2 linked regions of the Hydrogenispora ethanolica genome follow. The protein of the gene in region 2 interacts with the protein of the main gene of each other region in a pairwise test. Links are inferred from orthologs where the notes say so. Each region holds a gene or a part of one and is shown on either strand. Other genes may lie near its edges.

What was found.
Region 1: the proteins of dprA (region 2) and recA interact in binary tests that used the Bacillus subtilis proteins (3 or more experiments, as listed by UniProt). The link is inferred for Hydrogenispora ethanolica from one-to-one orthologs.

Annotation. Positions count from the first base shown.
Region 1 is NZ_SLUN01000028.1:49,561-64,710, reverse strand. The notes cover bases 8,079-10,983. They hold recA (recombinase RecA), read right to left. Parts: upstream 10,101-10,983; coding sequence 9,057-10,100; downstream 8,079-9,056. Other genes in these bases: EDC14_RS19215 (competence/damage-inducible protein A), read right to left, coding at 10,813-10,983; thpR (RNA 2',3'-cyclic phosphodiesterase), read right to left, coding at 10,216-10,776; EDC14_RS19230 (regulatory protein RecX), read right to left, coding at 8,610-9,050; rny (ribonuclease Y), read right to left, coding at 8,079-8,427. Outside these bases: EDC14_RS19275 (Stp1/IreP family PP2C-type Ser/Thr phosphatase), read right to left, coding at 1-397; EDC14_RS19270 (FHA domain-containing protein), read right to left, coding at 562-1,143; dual-specificity RNA methyltransferase RlmN, read right to left, coding at 1,118-2,161; sporulation transcription factor Spo0A, read right to left, coding at 2,472-3,272; EDC14_RS19255 (GNAT family N-acetyltransferase), read right to left, coding at 3,384-3,923; EDC14_RS19250 (stage V sporulation protein S), read right to left, coding at 4,691-4,951; EDC14_RS19245 (TIGR00282 family metallophosphoesterase), read right to left, coding at 5,287-6,072; EDC14_RS19240 (hypothetical protein), read right to left, coding at 6,292-6,828; more of rny, read right to left, coding at 6,898-8,078; more of EDC14_RS19215, read right to left, coding at 10,984-12,057; EDC14_RS19210 (N-acetylmuramoyl-L-alanine amidase), read right to left, coding at 12,243-12,968; EDC14_RS19205 (hypothetical protein), read right to left, coding at 13,049-13,378; speD (adenosylmethionine decarboxylase), read left to right, coding at 13,512-13,892; ileS (isoleucine--tRNA ligase), read right to left, coding at 14,045-15,150. UniProt on the Bacillus subtilis protein: Multifunctional protein involved in homologous recombination, DNA repair and competence.
Region 2 is NZ_SLUN01000049.1:6,744-21,950, forward strand. Bases 7,961-10,922 are described here. They hold dprA (DNA-processing protein DprA), read right to left. Parts: upstream 10,004-10,922; coding sequence 8,918-10,003; downstream 7,961-8,917. Other genes in these bases: topA (type I DNA topoisomerase), read right to left, coding at 7,961-8,185; EDC14_RS24245 (DUF494 family protein), read right to left, coding at 8,308-8,775; EDC14_RS24255 (hypothetical protein), read left to right, coding at 10,182-10,403; EDC14_RS24260 (ribonuclease J), read right to left, coding at 10,407-10,922. In the rest of the region: EDC14_RS24220 (YgiQ family radical SAM protein), read right to left, coding at 124-2,037; EDC14_RS24225 (porin), read right to left, coding at 2,430-3,269; tyrosine recombinase XerC, read right to left, coding at 3,810-4,706; methylenetetrahydrofolate--tRNA-(uracil(54)-C(5))-methyltransferase (FADH(2)-oxidizing) TrmFO, read right to left, coding at 4,773-6,083; more of topA, read right to left, coding at 6,080-7,960; more of EDC14_RS24260, read right to left, coding at 10,923-12,074; EDC14_RS24265 (hypothetical protein), read left to right, coding at 12,420-12,605; EDC14_RS24270 (late competence development ComFB family protein), read right to left, coding at 12,602-12,865; EDC14_RS24275 (shikimate dehydrogenase), read right to left, coding at 12,896-13,753; EDC14_RS24280 (hypothetical protein), read right to left, coding at 14,137-14,793; EDC14_RS24285 (superoxide dismutase family protein), read left to right, coding at 15,124-15,207. UniProt on the Bacillus subtilis protein: Protein that helps load RecA onto ssDNA during transformation. Binds cooperatively to circular ssDNA, is able to bridge different segments of DNA. Favors the loading of RecA onto SsbA- or SsbB-coated ssDNA and formation of RecA-DNA filaments.

The sequences.
Region 1 (15,150 bases), on a different replicon or contig from region 2:
CCGCGACGAGCGAATGGTCCTCGGTCAATTGCTCGAGTTGACCGGTGCCGCCACTCAGGCGGTAGATCCGGCTGTCGCCGACGTGGGCAAGATACGCTTGTTCGCCGTCCAGAACCAGTATCGTCACGGTCGTTCCCATGCCCTGATACGCCGGTTGGAGATCGGTTTCCTGCAAGATCGCTTCGTTCGCCCGGACCACCGCTTGCTGTATCGCCAGCGGGATATCGCGGCTCAGATCGGTCTTTAGGATGGTCTCCACCGCGATGCCGCTGGCTATCTCCCCGGCTTCGTGGCCGCCCATGCCGTCCGCCACTACGAACAAATTATCGCGGTACCCGAAGCTATCCTCGTTTTGTTCCCGGATTCGACCCTTGTCTGTCTTTGAACCAATTCGCATCTTCTCATCCTCACAGGTTACTACTCCGGTGGTTAAAAACAGCGAAAGAAATTTTGGAAAATCGCGATGCTTTAACCTCGTTTTCCAAAATTAATTCATCCATTGAACCGCCGGATATATCGATGTCGCAACATCAAGAAACGCGCCGCGCCCCCCTCGGAGAATCACTCCAAGCGCTTGCCGGCGGAGCGGCGCCCCGTCCGGTAATCCCTGGAGACTTCGATGACGGTTTCCCCGATCTTGATCTGATCCCCGGGCGACAACGGCTTCTTCTTGGCCAGCGGCTCGCCGTTTAAAAATGTGCCGTTGGTGCTGCGCAGGTCTTCGAGGTACAATTGGGAACCTTTTTGATGAATCACGGCATGGAACCGTGAAACTTTCGGGTCCCGCAATTGAATGTGGTTATCCGGCTGGCGGCCCAGCTTGATCTCAGGGGTGGCTCCGACGAACTGGCGGCCGCGGTCCAATCCCGAACTGACCGTAAAGACCCATTGTTCTTCGGCTAAAGCCTGAAGTTTGGGCCGAACCTTGGTTTTTTCGGTCACTCCGGGTCCCTCCGGCCGCCAATTCTTGGTGTTTTGCAGCGCCGGCCAGCGATTCGTCTTTTCGGGAGCATTCACCCAGGGAAGGGCCATTCCTTTGAAAAAATGGGCCACTCGCGGCGCAGGCTTTAACGCCCCGCCGGGAATGGCGTCCCCGGCGTCCTGGGGCCGCAATATTCTATGAAACAGGCGACGAATGTTCATTTTGATACTTCCCTTGTAATTGTCCGCAGGCCGCCGACAACCGGGTGCCCCGTTCCTTGCGGACTGTCGTTTCGATCCCCGCGAGTAGCAATTCCTTCTCAAACAGGCGGACCCTGGCCGGATCGGAGCGGCGCCAGTCCTTGCCCGGTATCGGATTGAACGGTATTAAATTGATATGGCAGAGCAAGCCGGATAATAGCCCGGCCAGGTTCCGCAGGTCCTCGGGCCGGTCATTCACTCCGGCGATCATCGTGTACTCGAAGGTGATCCGCCGGTTGGTCTTTTGCAAATAAGCGTGACAGGCTTCCAGCACCGCCGCCAGCGGATATTTCCGGTTGATCGGCATGAGCCGGTCCCGCAGCCGGTCGTCGGCGGCATGGAGCGAGATCGCCAGATTCAGCTGCAAGGGTTCTTCCGCCAAACGCTGGATTCCCGGAACGATGCCGCAGGTGGAGATGGTAATATGCCGGGCCCCGATGCCCATCCCTTGGGGATGATTCATGATACGTACTGCTTTCAACAGGTTCTCGACATTCAGCAGCGGTTCCCCCTGGCCCATCGCCACCAGGCTATTGATGCGGACCCCGGCGTCACGGCCGATCCGCAACGGCTGCTCGATGATTTCCGCGGCCGTCAGATTACGGGACCATCCCAGCTGGCCGGTGGCGCAAAAAAGGCAACCCACGGCGCAACCGACCTGCGTTGAAAAACAAACCGTATGCCGCTCGGCGTCGGGCAGATAGACGCTCTCCACCCGCCGGCCGTCCTCCAATTGAAAAAGGTATTTACGGGTGCCATCGGGATCGTTCTCAACGGCCACGGTCTCCAGCCGTCCCAGCGAAACCCCCTCGGCCCGGAATTTTTCCCGTAATGACTTGGGGAGGACGCTGATCTCCTCCCAATCGGCGGCCCCTTTCTGATACAGCCAGTCAAAAATCTGTGCCGCGCGGTATTTCGGCAAATGATAGGTTCCCAGAAATGCCTGCAGTTCTTCCAGTTCCAATCCTTTAATGTTCAAACAGCATCCCCAATTCAGCCCCGTCGGCTGTCGGTATTCCTTCAAAATTAGAAGCCATGTGATAAAGTCTCTTTCAAATGAATCCTTTTGCCAAAGGATTTTAAACGACTTTATCACTTGCTTCCCTGAGCTTTTGTGTTCACCCCGACCTTCGGACGGGGTTTATCACAGCGCTTTTAGATTAACCCGGACCGGGGAAATTATCTATGGGGCCGCCCGGTTTTCCGTAAGCGTCCCGCACCGGCTTTCTTGCCCGATCCGGAAATCAAAAGGAAATCCGCTACGGATTTCCTCGATAAGGCTCGGATTCTCAGACGATCTTGGATTCCAAACGCAGTTTATCCGCGATCTTGGCCACGAACGAAGCGGTGGTCGGAAACCTGCCTTTTTTGTTGTCAAATCCGAAAAAGTTCTCCATGAATTCGGAATTGCCCCGCTCCCATCCGATCTCGATGGTGTGACGAATGGCCGATTCCACGCCGCTGGGGGTGGAACGGTATTTATCGGCGATCCGGGGATAAAGGTTTTTGGTGATATTGCCGAGGACTTCGACTTCCTTGGCGGCGATAATGATCGCATCCCGTAAATAGGCATAGCCACGGAAATGAGCGGGAATTCCCATTTCGTGAAAGAGCTTGCTCACTTCCAGCTCCAATTCGCTTTCGGTTTTCTCCCGCCGGGCATGGTTGGCGATAACCGGACGGTCCGTCGCGACTTTAGCGGGTTTGAAGGGGGACGGCTGTCCGGCGGCGAATTGGCGGATCCGCTCAAAAAGGGTCGGTGCGTCAAACGGTTTGACCATGTAATAAGTAGCTCCCAAGGAGATTAACCGTTGAATCATCGACTCTTGCTCAAAGGCAGTCAATACGATGACGATGGGCCGATCCGGAAGTTCGCCCAGTCTTTCCAGGACCCCGATGCCGTCCAGGTAGGGCATTGTAATATCCAGAACCAGCACATGGGGTTTGATGCTTTCGACCAGTTGCAACGCTTCAATGCCATCATATGCGACACCCGTGAGTTCCATATCATCCTGAAGGCTGATCAAGCCGGACAATGAGGTACATAATTCGCGGTTGTTATCAGCCACTACGATCTTGATCTTTGACATACATCCCCCTCCTTCATAACATAACAACTTTTGGTAATAATTCGACGGGGAAGGGGCAAATCCTTTTTGGTTTTTACCGATATCAAACGCAATAATCCGGCTAGAGCCCGGTTAACCCGCCTGTTGGCAGGCTGCGGCTCCAATAAATTTTTGCCGTTTGATCTCCATCAGGATAATATTCTTCCAATCGCTCCGCCGGCGCTGGAGAATCCCGATCTGCTGGAAACCGTTCTTCAGGTAGCAATGAATCGCCCGCTCGTTGAACTCATAAACCCGAAGGTAAATCCGGTTAAAACCCCGCTCGCCCATGGTATAGTTCAGCATCAGTTGAATGGCCTGGCTGCCCAGGCCCTGTCCCCAGTAGCGCCGGTCCCCGATGCGAATCCGCAATTCCGCCTCGCGTTTATTCCAACAGATATGATCCAGCTCCATATCGCCGATCAACTCTCCGGCCAGGGTCTCCATGGCAAATATTTGATAGTTGCGATCGGGAACATTCGCATGGTACCAGCGTTCTAATTGCTGAGGGTCGCTCGGAAGATCGCAGTCGACGAAAGACTGCAATTCCGGGTCGCAATTCCATTGGGCCATCGTCGCCAGATCTTTGATAGCTAACGGGCGAAGCCGGATTTTGGTTCCACTCAATTCCATATTAACCCCTCCGGTCAAGTTGGTTTTTCCGTTGAATGCTGCGAATTTTACTTTGTCGGATGCTATATAAGTTGAATTAAATTCCGCTTTGATTTCATTTGCATTCGGCTTTGCTATGCAAACGGCTTTGTTAAAAGTCGTTGCACTAGAAGCCATGTGATAAAGTCTTTCGAAACGGGAATCAGCTTGCCAAAGGAATTAAAACGACTTTATCCCTTGCTTCTCTGAGCTTTTGTGTTCACCCTGGCCTTCGGACAGGGTTTATCACAACGCTTTTAGGAATGCAAATCTTAGTTAAAAAATTTATTTCATCCTATATAGGGGAGTCTTTTTCAATTACTTAGAATTTCGTCCCGGCCGGCTTTTTACCTCTAAGTAATTATCGCCAGGATATCAGGCTTGCTGGAAATGGGAGGGGCATTTCTCCAGGGGAAGACATAAGAATCAGGAGAGAAAAACGGAAGAATACACAGGAAACCATTTTGGACCATTGAATCGCCGAAACTTTCATTTTATTGGGCCATCATTCAAAACCACTTTGCGATCACCCGCTTTCGATTGGCGATCTTATAAAACCTTGTGACGCCTTGCAAAACGGAGCGGGAGACGGCAAAGTCCTTTCGGCCGGCGTGACCGGTGATTCTCCGGACCGGCGACTTTTTGCCTCTCAAAGCGGGACGGTTCAGCCCCGTAGCGCAACAAAAAAGATGGAGAAAATCCCCATCTTCCAAGACAATCTTTTGTGGAGTACTGCGTACATTGCTGAATTATTTTGGTTCTACGATCAGCTTAATCGCCGTCCGTTCCTCACCATCGATGGTGACCTCGGTAAAAGCAGGAATACAGACCAAATTGATGCCGCTGGGCGCTACAAAGCCGCGTGCGATAGCCACTGCTTTGACGGCTTGATTGATAGCACCCGCGCCGATCGCTTGAATTTCAACGATGCCTTTTTCGCGAATAATTCCCGATAATGCCCCGGCCACTGCGTTCGGACTGGATTTCGCCGACACTTTCAACACATCCATTTTTGTCCCTCCATACTTTGCTAGGTTCCGTACTTGGTACGTATTCAATGTAAATTTATTTGCTGCTATTAATAATATGAATGTTAGTTCAGACAATTGCTAATTTCCGGCCGTTACTACCTCATCAATTTCGGTCACGTCTCGGAAATCATGGACCGCAGGAATCGGCGGACCCGTACCGGCCTTCATGTAGCCAATGGATTGTCAGAAGCCATGTGATAAAGTCTCTTTCCAAACGATTCGACTGGCAAGAGGATTTCAAAACGACTTTATCACTTGCTTCTCTGAGCTTTTGTGAACACTCCGACCTTCGGACGGGGTTTACCACAACGCTTTTAGTTCTCCAGGTCTTGCCGGATCCTTTTGATCTGTGTCGTCCTCCCGAATTCATCCACTTCCAAAAGCACGGCGTTGAAAGCAACCGGTCCCTCCGCCACTTCGAACCGGACGGGCCGTTTCGTTTTAAACTTGGTAATCACCAATTCGGAATTGATGCCCAAAACCGAGTTGATCGGACCTGTCATCCCGACATCGGTAATATACCCGGTCCCCTGCGGAAGAATTCGCTCATCCGCGGTGGTGACATGCGTATGCGTGCCCAGTACCGCCGAGACCCGCCCATCCAGGTACCAACCCAGGGCGATCTTTTCGGAAGTAGCCTCGGCGTGCATATCGAGGAGCACCAAATCGGTCTTGCGCCGCAGATTGGTCACGATCTCATCGGCCGTCTCGAAGGGACAACGCAACGGCTCCAGAAAGACCTGCCCCAGCATATTCACCACTCCGACCAGGACTCCTTTATCCGTTTCCGCCAGATAATAGCCCTGTCCCGGCGTTCCCTTGGGGTAGTTGGCCGGCCGGATTACCCGCGGCTCATGCTCCAGGACATTATAGATATCCCGGTTGTCCCAGGTATGATTGCCCATGGTAATCACATCAATGCCGCAAGCCAGAAGCTCCTTGGCGATATCAAGCGTGATTCCGAAGCCGCCGGCGGCATTCTCGCCGTTGGCGACCACCAGATCGAGTTCCTCGGACTCGATGAGGGAAGGCAGGCAAGCCTTGACAGCCTTCCGGCCCGGCCGGCCCTCAATATCACCAATAAATAATATCTTCAGCAAACAAAGTCCTCCATCTCAATCGGAACCAACCCGCGATCTGCTATCGCTTTCAGATTATTCCAAATTTTCACTTTTTATATACTGGAAGCACCGCCAGCATACAAACGGGGGTTACTGTTCTGCAGCATCCCCCCGTCGCTTGGCACAAATCTATTTTGCAAAACTTTGCTCACTTTTTGCCGGACAACGGACTTTCCGACGACAGAAGCGCTTTGCGTCTCATTTGTGAAGATTGGCCCGGTTAAAGACCATCACCCGGCCTTCTTCACGGAAGCCGATCAACCGTTTTTCCTGCTGGGAATCTTTCAGGTCCTCGAGCATATGGTCGATCATTTCCTCCTGAAGCAATACATCCTCATCCTGAACCGCCTCTTCCTGGTCAAGGAGGAGATTGCCTTCGAAAAACTGATGGACAACGCCGATGATCAGGCCGATCTCTTCTTGGCTCAATGAATCGATATCCCGCAAAATCTCAAGGAAGGTCAGATTGTCACACTCGGTGAAACTGATCTCGGTCTGCAATTGTTTCCTGCCCTGCAAGTCCGAGATCGCGCCCAGGCTCAGGGCCATTCCTTCCTTGAATGCTTCGAATTCGCCGGCGTCCAGGGTTTTGATCAACATAAAGGAAAACTGCAATGTCTTCTGGTCCGGGTCATACCGGACCGTGCCGATCTCGGGGTAACGTACCAATAAGAAAGCTATCAGACTCATGGAATTGGAGAAGGACTCGCCTTCTTTCCAGAAGATGCCTTTCATGTTTCCTCCCCCTTCCAGACCTCTTCGTTTATTATAGAGTTTTAAACGGCGTTTGGTGCTATTCCCAAGTTATTTCGCATAATCGACCGCTCTGGTTTCGCGGATGACAGTCACCTTGATCTGACCGGGATATTCCAGTTCATCCTCGATCCGTTTGACGATCTCCCGGGCGATCCGCACTGCGTTCAGGTCATCGATCCGGTCCGGTTTGACCATGATCCGAATCTCCCGTCCGGCTTGAATCGCGTACGCTTTTTCGACCCCTTCAAAAGAGTCGGCGATCTTCTCCAGTTTTTCGAGACGCTTGATATAGGTCTCCAAAGTCTCACGGCGGGCGCCCGGCCGGGCCGCCGAGACCGCATCGCAAGCTTGCACCAGCACCGCCTCTACCGAGGCCGGTTCGACATCGCCGTGATGAGCGGCGATGGCATTGACGATGAGCGGGGTCTCCCGGTATTTCTTGGCGAGATCCGCGCCGATGGTTACGTGGGGTCCTTCCACTTCATGATTGACTGCTTTGCCGATATCATGGAGCAATCCGGCGCGCTTGGCAAGAGTCACATCGGCGCCGAGCTCTCCGGCCATGATGCCGCACAAATGGGCGACCTCAATGGAGTGATTCAAAACGTTCTGTCCGTAACTGGTCCGGTACTTCAACCGTCCCAAGAGTTTTACCAGTTCAAAATGGAGCCCGTGAATGCCCGTTTCAAAAGTGGCCCGTTCGCCCTCTTCCTTGATGATGGCGTCCACTTCTTTCTGGGACTTTTCCACCATCTCTTCGATCCGGGCCGGGTGAATCCGCCCGTCCACGATCAGTTTCTCCAACGCCAGGCGGGCGACTTCGCGGCGAATCGGATCAAATCCGGAGAGGATCACTGCCTCGGGCGTATCGTCGATGATCAGATCGACCCCGGTCAAGGTCTCCAGCGCCCGGATGTTCCGGCCCTCACGGCCGATGATCCTGCCTTTCATCTCATCGTTCGGCAGCGCTACCACGGAAACGGTGGCCTCCGCCACATGATCCGCGGCACAGCGCTGGATGGCGAGAGAGATGATCTCCCGGGCTTTCCGGTCGGATTCCTCTTTTGCTCTAGCCTCCAAATCGCGGATCTTAATGGCGACCTCTTGTTGGATCTCTTCTTCCACATCCTTGAGCAGGAGCGTCTTCGCTTCCTCCGTGGTCAAACCCGAGATTCGCTCCAATTCATGACGATGCTTCTGATGGATTTCCTGAACTTCGTTTTTCAACCGTTCGACTTCGGCATCTTTTTTGGTTAAGGCTTCCTCTTTCTTCTCTAAAACTTCGTATTTCCGATCAAGGGATTCTTCCTTCTGTAAAAGTCGTTTCTCCAAACGTTGAATATCGGCACGACGCTCGCGGTTTTCCCGTTCGAGTTCGTTTTTTACCTTTAAAGCTTCCTCTTTCGCCTCAAGCAATGCCTCGCGCTTAATCGACTCGACTTCCTTGTGGGCTTCCTCAATAATCTTACGCGCTTGTTCCTTCGCTGATTCGACTTGAATTTTTCCATAAATATACGCGGCGGCAAACCCAAGGACTGAACCGATGATGATTCCTAAGAAATATTGGATGCTAATCACCTCCTATAATTTTAGCTCTTTCAAAACAGACTTCTGAAAGCGAAGTCCTTGCGATAATGATCGGATTTTTCGGATTTTAGAGAAGAAAATTCACTGCAAAAATAAATACAAAACAAGCCGAGTAAGAACTCGGCTTTTGTTCTGTCCTCAATAGATCATTGTAAACATTTTTAGATAGTGTGTCAAGGGGTAGATATCTCCTGAAAACACCGCCCAATCGTGTGTTCGGCGAAACCGGCCCGGGCTAATTTCTGACATTCCTTGACTCCAATCTCCCCGGCTCCAGCCCGTTTGGCCAGTAAGGTCCGGGCGATAATGATCTCGTCGGCATCGGAATAGTGCTCACCCAGTAATTCGGAGATCAGTTCCCGGGCGATCCCTTCGGCGGCCAGGTCCGCTTTGACATAGGCACGGCTCTTCAAACGGCGTTTCAGCAACTCAACCCGGGCAACACCGTAAGCGCGGTCGTTCAGATAGCCCCAACCGGTCAAACGTTCCAGACAAGCGGCAATCTCCGCCGCCTCAAAACCCATCTTGCTTAAGCGCTCCCGCAGCCGCCGCTCCGAATAGGGTTGCCTGCCGATCAACCGGAGCGCCGCATCCATGGCCGTCCGTTCCTTCACGGCGCGTTACTTCCCTTTGGCGGGCGCCGCAACCGATTCCGGCTTGACTTCGGCGTCTTCGCTGAGCAAGCCCACGGCGATCCGGATCTTCTTTTCGATCTCCGCAAACAGCGCCGGATCCTTCTTTAAAAACTCCCGCGCCGCTTCACGGCCCTGGCCGATCCGGGTCTCGCCGTAGGAGAACCAGGCGCCGCTCTTGTTGATGATATTGCGATCCACCGCCATGTCCAGAACGCAACCGGTCTTGGAGATGCCTTCACCGTAAATCATATCGAACTCCGCTTCCTTGAAAGGCGGCGCCACCTTGTTCTTGACCACTTTCACCTTGGTCCGGCTGCCGATGATGTCCGAACCTTGTTTCAAGGTCTCCACCTTGCGGACTTCCAAACGGATTGTGGAATAAAACTTCAGCGCCCGGCCGCCCGGCGTGGTCTCGGGGTTGCCGAACATGACGCCTACTTTTTCGCGGATCTGGTTGATAAAGATGGTGATGGTATTGGATTTGCTGACGACCGCGGTCAGCTTGCGGAGCGCCTGCGACATCAGACGGGCCTGCAATCCGACGTGGGAATCGCCCATTTCCCCCTCGATCTCGGCTTGCGGCGTCAATGCCGCCACCGAGTCGATGACGATCACATCCACCGCGCCGCTGCGGACCAAGGCCTCGCAGATCTCCAGCGCCTGTTCGCCGGTGTCCGGCTGGGAGATGAGGAGATTGTCGATATCCACGCCCAACTTTTTGGCATATAGCGGATCCAACGCATGCTCGGCGTCGATGAAGGCGGCGATTCCGCCCAGCCGTTGCGCCTCGGCCACCATATGCAAGGCCACCGTGGTTTTACCGGCCGATTCCGGCCCATAGATCTCCACGATCCGGCCCCGGGGCACGCCGCCCACTCCCAAGGCCAGATCCAGGGTGAGCGCGCCGGTGGGAATCACTTCGATATTCAACTTATCGGCACTTTCGCCCAGTTTCATGATGGAGCCCTTGCCGAATTGCTTTTCGATCTGCAATAATGCGACTTCCAACGCCTTTTGTTTATCGGACAAAGCTAGAAACCTCCTTTGGTTACTGCGTGAGTGACATCCTGCTTAAGAATGGATCAAGAACGTTTCCAAACATATGTTCTGATTCAGTATAACAAACCCGGTCTCCGATGTCAAATTAAGAATGGTTTCCTTTTGCTCCAAAGGTCAGGTCGGCTATCGAGCGATACGCCGGACCCGCCGGCCGCAATTGGCTCTCGATCAACGAGAAGCCGGTCACCAGGGTCCCTGCTCGCCAAAGGGGATTGGCAAAGGAAATGGTCCCCGGCGAGTGGGTTTTAGCCCGGGCCACGGTCAGGTGAGGCTTGAATGGTTTGTCCGCCGGGCCGAAACTCCGCTCCCGGCAGGCGTTTTCCAGCCGTGCCGCCAATCCCGTCAATTCCGCCGCACCTTCCGCCAGGCCGAACCAGAACACCCGGGGCGGCCCGGCCGGCGGAAAGAAGCCCGCCGTACCGAGGCGCATCGTAAAAGGCCTCATCCTCCGGGCCTCCTCTTGCAACCGCAAGCGCAGCGGCCCGACAGCCGCCCTGTCCACCTCGCCCAGAAACCGTAACGTAAAATGAAGATTCGCCGGACTCGTCCATTTCCAATCCGGACTCTCCGGACTGAGCCGGCGGATGAAGACGGCGACCTCCTCCCGCTGCTCCGGCGAGAGCCAAACTCCGATAAAAAGCCGCATATTCAACTCCAAGCAACGTAGATTCCCCGAGATTTCCTAGCTCCGCAGCGCCTGCCAAAGCAGCGCCAGTCCGGCCTGGGCCGCCGATTCTTTGTTGCCGATCCGGTCGAGCGGGAAGATCCGCCGTTCGACTTGGCTGTAACCAGGCAAGTCCACCCCGAGATAGACCAGGCCGACCGGTTTTTCCGCCGTTCCGCCGCCGGGACCGGCGATCCCGGTGGCCGAAAGTCCAACCTCCGCGCCAGTCAGCCGGCGGATTCCCGCCGCCATGGCCCGGGCCGTCTCCGGACTGACCGCGCCATGCTCCGCCAGGGTCGATTCGGGAACGCCCAGCACCGCCATTTTCAATTCATTGCTGTAGGAGTTGACTCCGCCCAGATAATAATCGGAACTCCCCGCGACATTGGTAATCCGGTGGGCCATCAACCCGCCGGTGCAGGACTCGGCCAGCGCCAACCGCCAACCGCGCTCCCGCAGCAATCGCCCGATGGCCGTCTCCAGGTTGTCCTGATCATAACCATAAATGTACCCGCCCAATCGCGCCCGCACCTTTTCGGTCAAGGCGTCGATCAGCCGCCAATTCTCGTCCTCTCGGAAGCCCTTGGCGGTAATCCGCAGCGAAACCTCGCCCCGGCCGGCATAAGGCGCAATCGTCGGATTGCTTTGCGCGGCGATTAGGTCGATGACCTGTTCTTCCATGGCCGATTCGCCGATGCCGACCATCCGGATGGTTCTGGAGGTCAGCAAGGGATTCCCTTCCGCCGCCAAAATACGCCCCAAGCGCTCCCTGACGCTCTCATTCCAGATCCCTTTCAATTCATAGGGCACGCCCGGAAGAGCGACCAGTACCCGACCCTCCCGCTCGACCCAAAGGGCGGGGGCGGTGCCAAACGAATTGGCGATCACCTGCCCGGAGGCGGGAAACAACGCTTGCCTGCGATTGCTCTCCGGATAAGGCCGGTCCATCTTGTGAAAATAGGCCACAATCTGCTCCCAAGCCGCCTGCCGCGGCGTTAATTCTTCTCCGAGCAGCGCCGCCACGGCTTCGCGGGTCAAATCGTCCTGGGTCGGCCCGAGTCCGCCGGAGAGGATTAATAAGTCAGCCCGTTGCCAGGCCTGCCGCAAGGCCGCCACGATCCGTTCCAGGTTGTCTCCGACCGTCAGCTTATGATACAAATCAATGCCTAATCCGGCCAATTCTTCCGCCAGAAAGGCGGCATTGGTATCGAGGATCTGCCCCAGCAACAATTCGGTTCCGATGCATACAATTTCCGCTTTCAATCCGCTTCGCCTCATGTAAGATTAAGATCCGTGCTTGGCCGGAGCCAAGTACTTCTCCATATTATTTTCGCCTCTTCTTTGAAAATTCCTGTTGTGGCCGAAGGTATTCTTCCTTCAATAAAAGGAGCCGTCCATCCCGGGCGCGATTTTTATTCTGGTATTCTGGATCAGGAATCAGGATATGCTCATCCCCTGCCGCTGAAATAGTCGATCACGCCCTGGCAAATCGCCTCGGCCACCCGTTCGCGATATTCCGGCCGGCCGAGGAGCGCCGCCTCCTCGGGGTTGGAAAGGAAACCCACTTCAATGATGGCCGCCGGCATCCGGCTGTCTTGCAGAACCCGGAAATTACCCGGTTTGGCCCGCCGGTTGTTGGGGCCGAGCCGCCCGACCAGTTGCTTCTGGATGGCTTCGGCTAAACGCCGGGAATCGGGGTTACCCGGTCCGTAAAAAGTTTGGGCGCCCCGGTAGCGGCTCTCGGGAAAGCTGTTGGCATGCAGCGACAGGTAAATATCCGCGCCGCTTTGCCCGGCCATCCGGACCCGATTGATCAAGTCCTGCCGTTTTTGGTGGCGCAACTGTTCCGGCCCCTCGCTGAAGTCGCAGTCGGTCTCGCGAATCATCACGCAATACACATTGACCCGTGACAGGAAACGTTTCAAACGCAACGCGATATCCAGATTCAACTCTTTCTCAAGCAATCCCTCCCGGGAGCGGGCGCCTGGATCGTCGCCGCCATGGCCGGCGTCGATGGCCACTTTTTTGCCGGAAACCAGTCCGGATAAAGGCAGGTTGGTCCAGATCGCCGGTTGGGAGTATAGCCACACCCCCACCAAAAGACTGAGACCCACTACCATCCAATACAGATGATCGCCCCGCAACCATAGAACGAAGAGCCGCCTTCGAGCCAATACCATACCGCCTTTCTTTCCTTCTCCCAAGCGCCGGCACAGCCTTCTCCGCAACGCGGCGCCTCTCGTTCCAAAGATATTCAGCCTGCCGGCGCCGCAGTACCGGAATCCGGCGGGAAGCTCCGGTTCATCTGGAAAATGGAACCAAAAGCAGCGTGACCGTTGCGCGCACCGTGCCGTTCTGCCCGGGCGAAGGTCGCGTTTTCCTGCGATTTCTGCCCGGAAGGATCGGAGCGGTTCCGGGCGCGAAAAAATTTAAAGCATTTTAGCTGGTCAATTATCCAATTTATTCTGAGAAGCGCGACTCGAAAATGTTGCGTCATATGATTGACAGCCCCCCCGATTTTTGCTATTATAGGTTTGTTTGTAAAATAAGCGGGGAGCGTGAGAATTCTCGTTCCAGTCCACAAGTTCATACTCCTGATCTAACATATATCCCGAGGCGAGCCGTAGTGCATCATCGGGTAAAGGGAAATCAGGGTGCTTATGGGTCAAAATTATTCTTCCTGACCAGAAGATACTTCGAAGAAGGGGTTGAGGGGAATGGAAACTTTTGATACTGTAGGTGCTCACGTTCTGGCAGACTTTTGGGGCTGCCGGTTCGAAAAGCTCAATGATGCAGAGTTCCTGATGAATTGTTTGCGGAAGGCCGCAAGCAGCGCCAAAATGACAGTCCTCGGGGAGGAGTCTTTTAAGTTTGAACCGCAAGGATTTACCGGTCTCCTTTTGCTTTCGGAGAGTCATATCTCGATTCATACTTATCCCGAACGGGGTTTCGCCGCGATCGATGTGTATACGTGCGGCGGCGGTATGACGCAGAAAGCCATCGAGTTTCTGAAGGAATCTCTCGAACCGGAGACCGTCCATCAGATGGTGGTCCGGCGCGGTCTGCCAGATGAAGAGTTCGCGGTAAACGCTTCTTAATCTCGCAATGAACCGAAATACGATCAAGCGACACCTGGTATTCCCAGGTGTCGCTTTTTTGGATGCGTTCAAGAATCAGCTATGGAACTACCGAACACACCGGAAAGAGGCCGAACCAACCGGCCTCTTTCCCAATTTTGATGACCTCTTTCCTACGCTTGCGCTTGCCGTTCCACCCGGATCTCCGCCGGATGGCCGTTGATATCCCATTTTTCAAACTTGCCGGTCGCCGCCGGCTGCCGCTCGAGCACCAAGGCCAGCGTCTCCGCCATGACATACTCCCGGAAATGCTCCATGGCCGCGGCCACCTCGTCGTCACTGACAAAGCTCAGCCGGATCCGGTCGGTCATCTCCAGTCCTTGAGTCTTGCGCATATTTTGCACTTTGGAAACGACCTCCCGGGCCAGGCCTTCCTCGATCAAAGCCTGATCCAACTGCAAGTTGAGCACGATATAGCGGCCGTGATCCATCTCCACCGCGAAGCCTTCCCGATCCTGGACCCGCACTTCCAGATCCTCCTGGCCCAGGATCACTTCCGTACCGTTGGCATCGAGCTTGATCACTCCGCTACCGCGCAACTCCTTGACGAGCGTCGCCGCGTCGCTCTTCCCCAGCGCCGCGCCGATGGCTCCGAGCAGCTTGCCGTATTTCGGCCCCAACACCGGGAAGTTGGGTTTCACCGTATAGACCACATAAGCGTCGGGGGCGTCGATGAACTCCAGCGTCTTGAGGTTCAGCTCTTCCTTGACCAGCTCCGCCATAGGCGTCAACTCGGACTGGTGTTTCCGGTCCACCAGCATCGTCGCGAGCGGCTGCCGCACCTTGATCTGGACCTTGTTCCGGGCGGCCCGGCCCAGCGAGACCAGATCGATCACCAAGCCCATATGCTCTTCCAGCGTCTTGTCGATCAGCGAAAGGTTCGCCTCGGGATACAGCTCCAAGTGAACCGAATCTTTGGCGCCCGGCGCGCCTTGGATCAGATTGCGGTAAATCTCGTCGGCCAGGAACGGCGCGAACGGCGCCATCAATTTGACCACCGCCAGCAATACTTCCCAGAGCGTCCGGTAAACCGCCTGCTTATCGCGGTCCATCGCCGACGCCCAGAAACGGTCCCGGGTCCGCCGCACATACCAGTTGGAGACCTCGTCGATGAGGAAGCTCTGGATCGCCCGGACCACCCGGGTCAGGTCGTACTCCTTCATATCCTCCCGGACTTCCGCAATCAGCGAATTCAGCTTGGAGAGGATCCAGCGGTCGA
Region 2 (15,207 bases):
AAAGCTCGTTTTTTTCAAATGATGAAAAGAGCAACGAATTTTTCATCCGCTGCTCATACCCCCTAATCATCCTGCGCCTCGTTAACAAAATCCCGTTTTCAATTCTAAGGGACTTGCCATTCTTCAACCGGTTCGGTTGGGCGAGCCTTTGGGACGACGGGAAGGCTTCCCTGGTCTGGAAGGCCGAGCCAAGTGATCGGCCCGGCGACGTCGCGGCGCTATCAAACAATGGGGACCGAAACCGATTAGATCATTTCGCCCGGCGGTATGCAAAGCTTCGTACACTAGGTCGTAATTGGCCGGATTGCGGTATTGCAACAGAGCCCGCTGCATCGCTTTCTCCTTGGGAGAGCGCGGTACGTAGACATTCTCCATGGTCCGCGGATCGAGTCCCGTGTAGAACATACAAGTGGAAAGGCTGCCCGGCGTCGGATAAAAATCTTGGACCTGTTCGGGCGTATAATGAATATCCCGAAGATACTCGGCCAGCTCGATGGCTGCCTCCAGATCGCTGCCGGGATGGCTGGAAACAAGATATGGAACGAGGTACTGTTCTTTACCCAATTCACGGTTGATCTCATAAAACTTCTTCACAAACCGGTCGTAAACCAAACGTTCCGGTTTCCCCATCCGCCGCAACACCCGCTCGGCAACATGCTCCGGAGCCACCTTCAATTGACCGCTGATATGATGTTCGCAAAGTTCCTTGAAGAAATCATCGTTCTTGTCCAACATTAAATAATCATAGCGGATTCCGGAGCGGATAAAGACCTTTTTGATTTCGGGGATCGCCCGCAATTTCCGGAGCAGTTCCAGATATTCGGAATGATCGACGATCAAATTCCGGCATCCTCCATTCTCCAGGCACTGTTTCTCTTTGCAGGCACCCGACTTCAACTGGATCTGGCAAGCCGGGTTGCGAAAATTGGCGGTCGGTCCGCCGACATCGTGAATATATCCTTTGAAATTATCGAGCCAGGTTAGTTTTTTCGCCTCATTCAGAATTGATGATTGGCTCCGTTTTTGAATGATCCGCCCTTGATGGAAATGCAGCGCGCAAAAAGAACAAGCTCCGTAGCAGCCTCGATGGCTCGTGATGCTAAATTCGACCTCCCGGATGGCCGGCACGCCCCCCTGTGACTGATAGACCGGATGATAAGCCCTTTGAAACGGCAATGCGTAAACCCGGTCCATCTCAGCCACATTGAGCGGCAATGCGGGCGGGTTTTGCACCACATACCGTTCCCCGTGCGGTTGAACCAAAGTCCGGCCCCGAATCGGATCTTGTTCGTCGTATTGTAGCTTGAACGCAGCGGCATATTGATGCCGCTCATCTTTCACCGCTTCGTAAGACGGAGTGAGGATCCAAGTTTGGCCCCGTTCTTCCGTTTTGAAATACTCCCCCAACTCAGCGTCGCTGGCAAGATAGACCGTACCCCGCAGATCGCGAATGTTTCGGATCGATTCTCCCGCAGCCAACCTGGCGGCTAACTCCAGGACCGGCTTCTCTCCCATCCCGTAGATCAACAAATCGGCTTTGGAATCAACCAACACCGAACGACGAACCGTATTATCCCAGTAGTCATAATGGGCAAACCGCCGCAGGCTGGCTTCGATTCCTCCCAGGATCACCGGGACGTTTTTAAATGCTTCCCGGACCCGGTTCGCATAAACAATTACTGCCCGATCCGGGCGGTGGCCGGCGTTTCCGCCCGGAGAATAAGCGTCATCCCGGCGTGGTTTCTTGCTGGCAGTATAATGATTGACCATCGAGTCGATGACGCCCGAGGCGATAAACACCCCCAGCCGCGGTCTTCCCAAAACTTTAAAATCCTTAACGTCGTGCCAATCCGGTTGCGGAATAATGCCGATTTTATAGCCCTGACTTTCTAAAAGCCGGCTGATGATGGCATGCCCAAAACTGGGGTGGTCCACATAGGCGTCTCCGCTAACCAACAAAAAATCCAATTGCTCCCAGCCGCGTTCTGCCATGTCGGCTTTGGATATCGGCAAAAACAAACCTTTATTGGTAGCCATAATGAATACTGATTCCTTTTCCCGTTAATCATCCAATATGTAAAATTCGATAAACGTATTATTCCCGAAAACTTCCTCCAACTACGAAAAAGCCGCCAAGTCTATGAGGATGAAATAAATTTCTTCGCAAGATTGACATTCCGAAAACCGAAATGCAAATAAATCAAAGCGGAATTTATTTTATCCTATTCCAGCGGTAATAAGTTAAACGAAATCCCTTCATCTTTCATCATGGGCTTTTAGGCTTTAGGGACATGATGCTCACTTAGAAATTGAATTCAACTCATATAGCAACCATTTTATAATATTCTCTCAACAAAAACAATCCAAAAAGGATTGTGAACGTGAAAAGAGGCAGCCATGCTTTGGCTGCCTCACTGATCGTATACTTCTTAGAAAGTGTAGTTAACCCGTACTTGATTGTATTGTTCGACACCCTCGTCTTCCGATTCAGCCCAGCTTCTCACTTCGGTGGACAGGTTGTTGGTGAAGTTGTAACCGATCCGGGTAGCCCATTTGGACTGAGAGTCAGTGGCCTCGGTGTCATATTCGCCACGGGCATAGAACTTGTTCATGGTGAACAGGGCGCCCACTTTGGCGACATCCTGGTCGTTATTGTCTTTGCCGATTTCGCCGTAGATGTTCAGGTTCTTAAGCGGTTGAGCGGTAGCTTGCCATACCAAAGCGCCGTCTTGGTCCGAATCAAGCTTCTGATAGTTCACGCCAATGCTGGCAACGCCGAAGTTGTAATCGGCTTCAACTTGATAAGCGTTATCTTTGAATTCACTGTCGATACCGTTTTGACGGGGTTGGAAACCCAGGGCCAAGTTGATGTTTTTGCCGAGTTTCGGAGCTATTTTAACTGCTAACGGGGCGTTCATCTCTTCGGTGCTGTTGTCCATGATGGTCATGACGGACGGATTGAAAGCGAATTTACCAACGGTAACGTCGGCCAATTGGTTCTTATAGGTGAAGCTGGCTTCCTCTAAATTGATGCCATAGGTCGGATCGGTGAGTTCATTACCGATTTTGTCCATACCCTTTTTAAGCTGAGTGTGGTAGTCAAGATTCTGACCGAGTTGGCCGTCGAAATTGATGACTGCCTCGATACCGGCGTTATCTTTGTCGATACCGTAAACAACATTACCATTAACATTAGGAGCAGCGGAAACAGCTACAGCGGTAGAAAGTACTAAAGAGAGTGTTACGATTGATGTGACTAACTTTTTCAATTGATTGCCTCCTAAAGAATTATAATTTTGATTTTTGCTGAGACGGAAACTGGATTCATTGATAACTGGGATTCCTGGAAGCAAGGTTCAAAAGCTACTCCCACATCACTCCTTCTTCCGACAAACAGTGGGTTTGTTTATCGGGTTATGCGTTTTTCAAGGTTCTGATGTCATCTTACTACCCGGTGGCCCATTTGTGAATAGGCTAAATTCTTCCCGGTTTTCACATAATTATGTTGCATTTTATAGAATCGTTGCCACGAGTTTACAATACTCTGGGATAATTGAAACGATAAAGGTTAAAAGCTTCAAGCTGAACATTTTTTCATTTGGTTCCCTCTAGAAGCGTTGTGATTAACCCTATCCGAAGGCTAGGGGTGAACACAAAAGCTCAGAGAAGCAAGTGATAAAGTCGATTTTTAATCCATTGAAAGAGTGATTTCCGAATTGGAGGACTTTATCACCTGGCTTCTAGCCGGTCCCATCACAAAAAAACGCCCGAAGGCGCCATGTCATTGGAATAACTGAATAGAAACGATTCTATGCTCGGGGATGGCTATTCAAATAAACCGCCCGAATTTTTTCCCGGGTCAGGTGCGTATAGATTTGAGTGGTCGAAATATCGACATGTCCTAAAAGCTCCTGGACTACCCGAAGATCGGCACCATTCTCCAATAAATGCGTGGCAAAAGTATGCCGGATGGCGTGCGGACTTAATTTCCGATTGAGTGCGAGCTGCTGGAGGTACTTTGCGAAGATTCGCTGAATGCTTCGGCCGCTCAACCGGGTACCGCGATAATTGAGAAAGACGTTCGACGACGGTTTCCCGTTCACTTCGCTTGCCAAGTAGGGCCGTGACTCCTGCAAATAATGTTGCAATGCTCTTTGTGCAGCGCCACCCAACGGCACCAGCCGTTCCTTCGAACCTTTACCGAAGACCCGGATGTAACCTCGGGGAAAATCCAGATCTCCCAGCGTCAGCCCAACAACCTCCTGCAAACGTAGGCCGCTGGAATAAAAGAGCTCAAGCAACGCCCGGTCTCGAATACCCAGTTTTTCTGAGCAGTCAACCAATTCCAACAGATCGAGCATTTCTTGTTGATACAGAAATTGCGGCAACTTTTTTTCCCGCTTCGGAGTAGCCACGCCCAGGACCGGGTTTCGGTCTAAATAACCCTGGCGGCAGAGATACTTGAAAAACGAACGGATGCAAGCTATTTTACGTGCGGTTGAGGTCTTGGCGTAATCCGCCTGTTTCAATTGGGAAAGAAACTCCCGCACCAACAGATGGTCTACCTTCTCCAAATCCTGAATCTTTTTTTCTTGGAGAAACTCAAAAAACTGGCGCAGATCCAGGCCATAACTCTCGATGGTCTTTGGCGAATAGTTTTTACCGACTCGAAGCTGAGTCAGATATTCATCAATGAACCTTTCCAAAATACCACCCTATTTATTAATGGATGTTTTATTTTCGAATGTTTTCAAGATTGAAGGTCTATTCGATTATAAATTGAAGTCTGTTTTATAGGTTTCAAGGATCCGCAATGCTCTTTCGGAGTACATTAAATGCCGTTCTTTTTTCCCTTTTACCCTTTCGCCGAGAGGCTCCATTAACCCAAAATTGACATTCATGGGTTGGAAATAGCGGGAATCGGCATGGCATATATATTGGACCAATGAGCCGATAGCCGTTGTGGCGGGAAATTCGAGCGGGGTTTGGCCGAGAGCAATCCGGGCACAATTGAGACCGGCCAGCAACCCGGAACTGGCTGACTCGACATAACCTTCAACCCCGGTGATCTGGCCGGCAAAGAATAAATCGGAACGTCGTTGTGCTTGATACGTGGGAAGCAACACGACCGGCGCGTTGATGTAGGTATTGCGATGCATGACTCCGAATCGGGCAAACTCGGCGTTTTCCAATCCAGGAATCATCCGAAAGACCCGTTGTTGCTCTCCCCATTTTAAATGAGTCTGAAATCCAACCAAATTATAAAGACTGCCATCACGATTTTCGGGACGTAACTGAACCAGCGCGTAAGGTCTCCTGCCAGTGCGCGGGTCGGTGATCCCAACCGGTTTCATCGTTCCAAAACGTAACGTATCCCGACCCCGGCTTGCCAAAACCTCCACCGGCATGCAACCTTCAAAGAAGATCGCCCGCTCATTAGGTAAATGAGCCTCAGATACCTCCGCCTTCGTCAGATCTTCCCAAAACCGCTCATACTCCTCCCGGGAAAAGGGACAATTCAAATACGCCCCGTCTCCCTTATCATAACGGGAAGCCTCAAATACGATCTCCCGGTTCAGCGATTCCGCTGTGACGATCGGGGCGGCGGCATCGTAAAAATAAAAATACTGTTGCCCGGTAAACTGTTGAATCGCCTCCGCCAAACCGGGGGAGGTCAATGGCCCGGTGGCCACGATGACCGGACCTTCGGGAATCGCAGTCAACTCTTCCCGAACCACCTCGAGCAAGGGACTTTCCAACAAAAGTTCCGCCACTTTTTGCGAGAACTCATGACGGTTGACCGCCAGGGCGCCTCCAGCCGGGACACTGGTGGCATCGGCGGCGCGCATAATGATCGAATCAAACCGGCGCATTTCTTCTTTCAGTAAGCCGACGGCATTTTCGAGTGACGCGCCGCGCAGCGAATTGCTGCAAACCAGCTCAGCAAAATCGCCGCTATGATGGGCCGGAGTCATCTTTCCCGGACGCATCTCATACAAACGGACTGGAACATTCCGCTTGACCAATTGCCAGGCTGCTTCAGAACCTGCTAAACCAGCCCCGATAATAACAACCGGCCTCATTCCTCCGACCCGCCCTGCTCCGTCAATTCCGCTTGATACCCGCAGTTCTGATTGAGGCAGAGGATCTGTTTAGGCTGGTTCCGTCCGCCTTTCACCGTACAAATGGAGCCACATTTGGGGCAGGGTTCTTTATAGGGCCTTTCCCAAGTGACAAAGTCACATTGCGGATACTGGTTGCATCCGTAAAACAGGCGGCCTTTCTTGGATTTCCGTTCCACCACTTCCCCCTGGCCGCATTTTGGACATTTCAATCCCAATACTTTCCGCAAGGGTTTGGCGTTCTTGCATTCCGGATAGCCGGGGCAGGCCAGGAATTTTCCAAAACGTCCATATTTATAAACCATGGTCCGGCCGCATTTTTCGCACTTCTCATCGCTCTCTTCGACAGGGACCTCTAACCGCTCCACAGTCTCCTTGGCTTGAGCCACCTCTTGACTGAAGGTTCCATAAAAATCGGATAAAACATTTACCCATTCCAGATTGCCTTCCGCGATCTGATCGAGTTTCTCTTCCATCTCCGCAGTAAACTCGTAGTCGACGATCTGGCCAAACTTTTGTTTCAACAAATCCACTACGACCTGGCCCAATTCAGTTGGTTTGAAGCGTTTCTCTTCTAATTGGACATAATTTCGTTTCATAATCGTGTCAATGGTTGGAGCAAAAGTGCTGGGGCGTCCGATTCCCTTCTCTTCCAACGTCTTGATCAGAGTAGCCTCCGTATAGCGGGGTGGTGGTTGGGTAAAATGTTGCTTCGGAGCCAGAGCTTGAAGCTGAACCTGTTCTGCTTCATTCATCTCCGGCAGGATGCCTTCCTCTTCTGGCGCGTCATCATCCCGGCCTTCCTGATATACTTCGAGGAAACCCGGGAATTTAAGCACGCTGCCGTTGGCGCGAAAGATATATTCCCCGCCCTTGATCGCAACCCCGACTGTATCCATGATGGCCGGGAGCATCTGGCTGGCAGTAAAGCGTGACCAAATCAGCTGGTATAAGCGAAACTGATCTTTGGAAAGAAAGGGTTTTACTGATTCCGGCACCCGTCCAATCCGGGTCGGCCGAATCGCCTCATGCGCCTCTTGCGCGCTGGCGGCTTTGGTTTTATAGACAGGCGGTTTTTCCGGTAATCGATCGGGACCATACCGTTCCTGGATGACTTCTCTCGCTTCGACTTGAGCTTCTTCAGCCACTCGAACCGAATCCGTCCTCATATACGTGATTAAGCCATCGCTGCCGGCCTCGCCCAATTCAATTCCCTCATATAACTGTTGGGCGAGCATCATTGTTTTTTTAGCTCCAAAACCCAACTTACGAGCGGCTTCCTGTTGCAGACTGCTGGTTGTAAAAGGAGGAGCCGGAAAACGCAGTTTCTCTTTTCGTTTGACCTCGGTGATCAAATATTGGTAATTCTTTAAATCCTCGGTAATCTTCTTCGCTTGCTCTTCGTTGGCGATAACCAGTTTTTTCTTGCCCTTGGAGGTTAACTTGGCTGAAAACCCTTCCCCTTTAACATTATTAAAATCCCCGGTTATGCTCCAAAATTCCTCTTTTATAAACTCCCGGATCTCTTGTTCTCTTTCACAAATGAGCCGAACCGCGACCGATTGTACGCGACCCGCGCTCAATCCTCTTCGAATCTTTCGCCAAAGTAACGGACTCAATTCGTAACCGACGATCCGGTCTAAAATACGTCGCGCTTGTTGAGCATTGACCTTATCCAAATCGATGGGACGCGGATGCTTTAATGAATTCTCTACAGCCTTTTTGGTAATCTCGTGAAATTCAACCCGTTTGCAGCGTTCCTCTTTTAAATCGAGAATATTGGCCAAATGCCAGGAGATCGCCTCTCCTTCGCGGTCAGGGTCAGTCGCCAAAAAGATCGAGTCGGCTTTTTTGGCTGACTCCTTCAATTCCTGAATAATCTTTCCTTTGCCTCGAATATTAATATATTTCGGCTTAAAACCATTATTGATGTCGACGCCGAATTGGCTCTTCGGGAGATCGACAATATGTCCCATGGATGCCTTTACCATATATTTTTTGCCCAAATACTTTTCGATCGTTTTGGCCTTGGCCGGGGATTCCACGATAACCAATGATTTCACAAAAATACCTCCGTACAGTTACAATGCGCCATTTTCCTCATACGCTAGGGTATCCGGATAAAATGGCGACAGAATATTCCAAATCCATAAAAAAAGGGTTATCACTAACCCGATGGGAGACGTCAATTCAAACAAATGCAGGCTGCACTGTCGTTCGGATGGAAAAGGATCATTAATAATCGTTCCTCATCCTCGATCACTTTATGCAGTATCAATTCCAGTTCTTTCATTCCAACCTCAAAAGAATCCAACAGTAGCGCCTCGGCTAAAATCTTTTCCATCTCATCCGGAGAAATCAAGGAACTATCCGCCAACCGAATCAGTTCGCCTCGGCAAGGTACAGAAATTTTACGAATTTCGGCGGGGGAGAAAACCCGATAGCCATTGACACTCACCCGTTCAATGACGTCATCGTCCGACTTCAGGGTAGATGGTATGGAGTAGAGTAATTTAAAAGCAGCCTCGATCTCGTTGGCTTCATAACCCAGTTCTACCAATGCGGCGATTAAATTTCTCTCCGAAAGCATATTATCGCCTTGATCCAACACTTGCTTCATTACATAATTGGCAATCTCGATGACCCTTTCCATTGATTTCATCCCCTGTCTGGGCTTTATTAATCTTTCGGCAAAAAACGGATTTGCTTTAGTTTGAAGGAAGTTTAACAGCAGTCTCGGACGGAAGTCCTAAATTAATCATAGTATATAATAAATTTCCGGGATATGTAACCGTTTATTTTATTCGCAGGTATAGTTGTCCGGGAAAACGTTTGACCAACCCTTTCAGTTCCAGCTGTATCAACACGGCATTCAGCTCTGCTGGGGCCAGGCCTGCTCGGCGTAAAATCTGATCGATATGTAAAGGTTCCCGGCTCATCGTGGCCATAATCTTTTGCTCGCTGGGATTCAAAACGTCGGCTTCCGCGGCGGCTACTTCGGCGGTTTCCAGTTGGGGTATGGATAATTCCGCGAGAATATCCCGATAATCTTCGACCAATTTAGCGCCTTGGCGAAGCAATTTATGTGGACCTTTACTTCCATCATTTCCAATGTTGCCGGGAACGGCAAATACTTCACGTCCCTGTTCCAAGGCAAAACCCGCCGTAATCAAGGAGCCGCTGTCTTGGGTGGCTTCAACCACAACCACTCCCAAGCTCAAGCCGCTGATGATCCGGTTTCGGGCTGGAAAGTTCGATGCCAATGGCGGTGTTCCCAACGGATATTCGCTAATCACCGCGCCGTGAGCAGCAATTTGTTCCATCAGTTCCCCATTTTCACTCGGATACACGATATTCAATCCGCATCCTAACACGGCGATAGTCCGGCCTTGTGCCGCCAAAGCGCCGCGATGAGCTTCGGAATCAATGCCGCGCGCCATGCCGCTGACAATTGTGAGGCCTTGATGGCTGAGATTCATCGCCAGTTCACCGGCGATGTACTCTCCCTGTGGCGTTGGATTCCTCGTTCCGACGATAGCAACGGCCATATCGTCGCCATGAGCGAAATATCCTTTAGTGTAAAGCACCGGAGGCGGATCGGCAATTTTTTTAAGAGGAGCCGGATAATTGTCCTCCGGATAGCAGATAACGCGAAACCCGAATTGCTGTACGAGCCTTAATTCACGCTCTGGATCCCAGGACCGCAGTCTCTGGAGCGCGGCTACGGTTTTCTCTCCAATGATTGGTAATAACCGTTCCGGCGGAGAGTGCCAGGCATCTTTCATATTTCCGAATTCTTCAAGCAATTTAAAGAATCGAATGGAGCCAATCCCGGGCATCCGGTTCCAGCGCAACCAATATTTCAGCTCTTCCGTATTCACATTGCCACCCCCATAAGAATTATTCGTGGCAAATTATACCATTCCTGCTTCTGGTGGGCGAGGTTTATGAATTTTGGAAGAGCCTTAACTTTAGTTGCCAGCATGATTCGGTTGGTTTCTCAAATACTATCATCAGCTAGACACTGCCGGAAACGGAGCATTGAAGGAGCTGTTGGTTATGGAACAAGACCGCGATCACATTTATCTCTGTCCGCGCTGCGGGGTGGATACTCTTCATTATATTGTGAACCATAAAAATGACGTTTTCGGGATTGTTTGTTCCAATTGCCACACTCCTTCCCTGGTCCGGAAGGAAATACTCACCTATCATCAATTAAAATGGGAGGATGAGCTGAGGCTCATCCTGAATAATCTGGAAAATCCTTTCGATGAACACTAAAAGTTAAACTTCCATGATGATTGGCAGAATCATCGGACGACGTTTCATTCGGCCATAGAGGTGTTTACCAAGAATTTCCCGAATTTGGTTTTTCATTGTTGCCCAATCCGCGTTTTGCGAACAATTTTCGATAGCTTGCTTTACTTTCTCTTTTGCTTCCTCGATCAACTCTTCGGATTCACGGACGTAGACAAAACCGCGCGAGACGATATCGGGTCCGGCAACAATTCTGCTGCTCTCCTTATCGATGGTCACGACCACAATTAGAATTCCGTCCTGCGAAAGTTGTTTGCGATCCCGCAATACGATATTCCCGACATCCCCGACGCCCAGCCCATCTACAAATACCTTTCCGGAAGCTACTTTGCTGGCAATCCGGATTTTTTCACGGGTCACTTCGATCATATCGCCATTCTCGGCGATCACTACATTCTCACTGTCAATTCCGAGTTCCACTGCCAGGTGGGCATGCTGTACCAAATGGCGGTATTCTCCGTGCACCGGCACGAAATATCTGGGACGCACCAAATTCAGCATTAATTTTTGTTCTTCTTGACTGGCGTGACCCGAAACATGAATTCCGGAATCCGATTCATAGATAACCGTGGCTCCCTGTTTGAACAGATGATTGATGGTCCGGGCAACTAATTTCTCATTGCCTGGGATGGTCGAAGCCGAAATTAACACGGTATCTCCGGGAACGATATTGATTTTACGGTGATCCGAGGTTGCCATCCGGGTGAGCGCCGACATCGGCTCCCCTTGGGTTCCGGTGGTGATGATGGCAACTCGGTTCGCCGGGTAGCGATCGATCTCATCGATGTCCACCAACAATCCTTCCGGTACCTTTAAATAGCCCAAATCCATGGCAATAGAAGCCACGTTGATCATGCTTCGTCCCACCAAGGCCACCTTGCGCTCATGGTGAAAAGCGGTGTCCATAATCTGCTGCACCCGGTGGATGTTCGAAGCAAAAGTGGCGACCAAAATTCTTCCCGGGGCTTGGACAAAAAGTTCGTTGAAAGTCTTATTCAGTTCCCGTTCGGAAGGGGTATAGCCTTCGCGTTCCACATTGGTGCTGTCGGATAGGAGCACTAATACTCCTTTATCCCCCAATTCGGCCAATTTTCGAAAGTCGGTGACTTTCCCGTCGACCGGAGTATGGTCAAATTTAAAATCGGCAGTATGCAAAATCACCCCAACCGAAGTGTGAATGGCGAGAGCGGTTACATCGGCAATGCTATGATTCACGTGGATAAACTCCACTGAGAAATTACCGATTTTTACCTCATCACCCGCCTTAACACATACGGTACGGACGTCGCGGACCATATTGTGTTCTTCGAACTTTCCTTTTGCCAGCCCCAGAGTGAGTTTGGTCCCGTAAATCGGAACGTTCAACTGTTTGAGAACGTAAGGCAGCGCCCCAATATGATCCTCATGACCGTGCGTCAAGAGGATTCCTTTCACCCGCTCCCGATTGTCGACCAAATACGATATATCCGGTATGACTAGATCAATTCCCAACATATCCTCATCCGGAAATGCCAAACCGGCATCAATGACTAAGATCTCACGGTTGCACTCAACCGCCATCATGTTCTTGCCAATCTCGCCCAAACCTCCGAGCGGGATCAACAAAACACGGTCTTGCTTGTTAAAAAGACCCAATAAAAAAAACACCTCCACTTGTGCTGTACAGATCGGTTGGTCTCAATATGTTTTCGGGTTTTCTCCGCAGGGTTACCCGGTACCCCTTCAAAAGAACCTAAACTTTGCCGTTCCAAAATGCCGCACATTTTTATTAAAATTAATTATAGCGGATTTATTCTTCGTATACAAGTAAATATCAGGTCATAATTTTGTCTCGTCCATATCTCAAATTTTCAAAAATAATGACTCCTTGACCCCGGCACCCCCCTACTTAGTTAAATTCCGGGGAAGGATCGACTTCGGGAATATTTTGCACCTTCGGGCGATAAAATAAACTCGCATTCAGTCAAGTGAGGTGAAAACATGGACCACCGTTCCAGTGAAAAATACGATATTATTGCCCAGGAGTGCGGCGGATATGAACCGATTCTTTCCAAAAACCTCGCTTCCAGTTTTGAGTATGGTCAAACGGAAGACGCAGGTTGCGACACCTGCGTCAATTTTCACAACGGTTCTTGCGATATTTATAAAAACGAGGCCGGGTATTAATGATGAGGCTGTTGAGAAACTTGTTTGGCAGCTTCAATGATCATCCGCAACGCATCGGCACGAACTTGACGATCTTCGCGGGAAAGTTTTGCAAAGACTTCTCCTTCGGGGCTGACCGCATATCTGCCGCGCAAGTTGGAAAGGGCGATGGCCACAGTATCGACCCGGCAACGATCACAAGCGCAAAATTCCGGATGTTGTCGATGAAACTCCTCAAAAATTTCCACAACGACATCCTCCATATAGTTTTTTAAACTCATGACTCCTCCCCACCCCTTTTTCTCTTTTGATTACGCTTGATAAGTCTCCAAGACCTGACGCATTTTGGCGATGGGCGCCTCCCGGTCAAGCCACAATGAAAAACTTTGCGCCCCTTGATAGAGTAACAACGATAGGCCTGTCAGCGTCGGACAACCCGCCTGGCGAGCTTCGTTGATGAGCCGGGTATCCCCTTTGCGGTATACCAGATCATAAACAAGCAGCCGCTCGTGAAATAATTTTGACTGGACCAAGGAAGCATCTTCATGCAATCCCACGGATGTCGTGTTGATCAAGAGCTGAAACCGGCTCCAATCCAATGCTTCCAATTGGTCCAATCTGGCGAGGATTACTTCAAACCCGGTCCGGTCGCGAACTTGATCCCGCAAATCGGCCACACGTTTTGGATCACGATTGACAACGGTTATCGAACGGACATTGGAAGCGACAAGCCGATAAAGCAGTGCCGCCGCCGAGCCTCCCGCCCCCAGCATCAAGATGTTCTTTCCGGTCGGATCAAATTGGCCGTCTTCCCGCAACGACTGGATAAAGCCGCTCCCGTCGGTGCTGGTGCCGATTAAGCGGCCGTTCCGGTTCATAATGGTATTCACGGAACCGCTCTGTAAAGAATCACCCACAATCTCATCCAACTCCGGGATAACCGCCTGTTTAAGGGGAATTGTCAAATTAATTCCCTGAATGCCGAGGGCTCTAATCCCTTGGACTGCAGCGGGCAGCTGAGAAAGCGTTACGTGAAAGGGCAAATACACACCGTTTACGTTCAATTCGGCAAATGCCGCATTCTGCATAACCGGTGACAGACTATGGGCCACCGGATCTCCAAAAACGCCATAGACGGCCGTACTTCCCGTGATTCGCTGTTGATTCATAATCCTTCCATGTTGCGTAAACTATCGATGCCGCAACAAATTTCTTAAACGCCCGGATAGGTTGCGACATATTTCCTTTATTCATAAGATGAAAAAATTTGTCATTCATAACCGGCTTACAGGATATGAAAGTACTCATCTTATATAGCTTGAAGCAACACGAACTCCTTCACATTTGTTCGGGTTCCTATTAAAACATTCATCCCTACCAAAGAAAGAATTCGGAGATTTTTGGTAAATTCCTTCTTTCGGAACCCCGATACTTTTCAGGGAGATTACGGTACTCACCGAAAAGGATGTTCGGCGGACCCATCCCGGATAGAAAAAACCACCGTCGCACGGTGGTTGAAATTTTATCCAAAATGGATCAATTGAAGCTGGTTTTATATTTGTACCGTCAAGGCGGTGGTGTATATCCGAGAGGAATCATCAGCCAAATTGTCGTCGACCATTACTTTCGCATGGATTTTCCGGGTCAACGCATAACTGGCGCCCAGGCGCAGGTTCTCGCTGGACCAATCATCCGCCTTCATGGTCACCTCACCACCGAGGCGCAATTTGGAGCCCAATTGCAGGCTGGCGCCAGGGGTAATCATCATCTCATCATCCGTGGCTTTTCCCGTTTCAACGTTGAGATAACCATATAAGAAATTGAAGTTGGTCCAGACGGATAAACCGTACATCGGAATGTTTTGCTCACCCAGGTCATAACCGAGATAAGCGGTATAACCCATGGTCTTATTGTGCCGCGGGTTAAAGTAAGCTTTTACCAATGTCTGGCGGTCCGATTGGTTGACATTCCGCAGCTCACCCGCTAAGGTGATAGATGGAGCGATTCCGTAACTCACTTCTGCATTGAAAGCCTTGTCTTCCTGATCGGGCTGGTTAAAACGGGCGGAGAGATCGATTCCCAACCCGGCAGGAGGCAGTGTTCTGCCGTTTTCCGCGCCAAAAGTGTAAGGGTTGGCAAGAGCAGCCACAGCTGAAGATGTGAGTAGGATGAGAGCAGCGATAGTTGCCAGGATCGTTTTTTTGAACAACCGTAAACACTCCTTATTTTGTATTAAGCGACTGTCTTCGTCACTACAATCGACGGTACGCGTCGCCTTACCCTAGCTTTCTACAAGGAATGCTCCGGTCCCTGCCGTGATCATCTGTTAAACCAGGCAATCCGAACCAAACCAGTTTTCTTTTACCGTTTCATTTTGTACCATAGTCCCATTCCTACTAGTTCCTAAATCCCATAATCTATAGATGTCTTGTCTGATTCTATTTTTCGCATGTGTCGCAATTCCTGGCGGATAGATAATTCGCCAATATCTGGAGGTGATACAATGAACTATCATGCTGCCGCTCCCCCACAATTCGGAATGCCGCTTCCGCAATGGAATGGCTGGCAGCCGTCCGGCGATCCAATGGCGGTTGCCGAAATCGCTGGTGGTCCCCTCGCACCC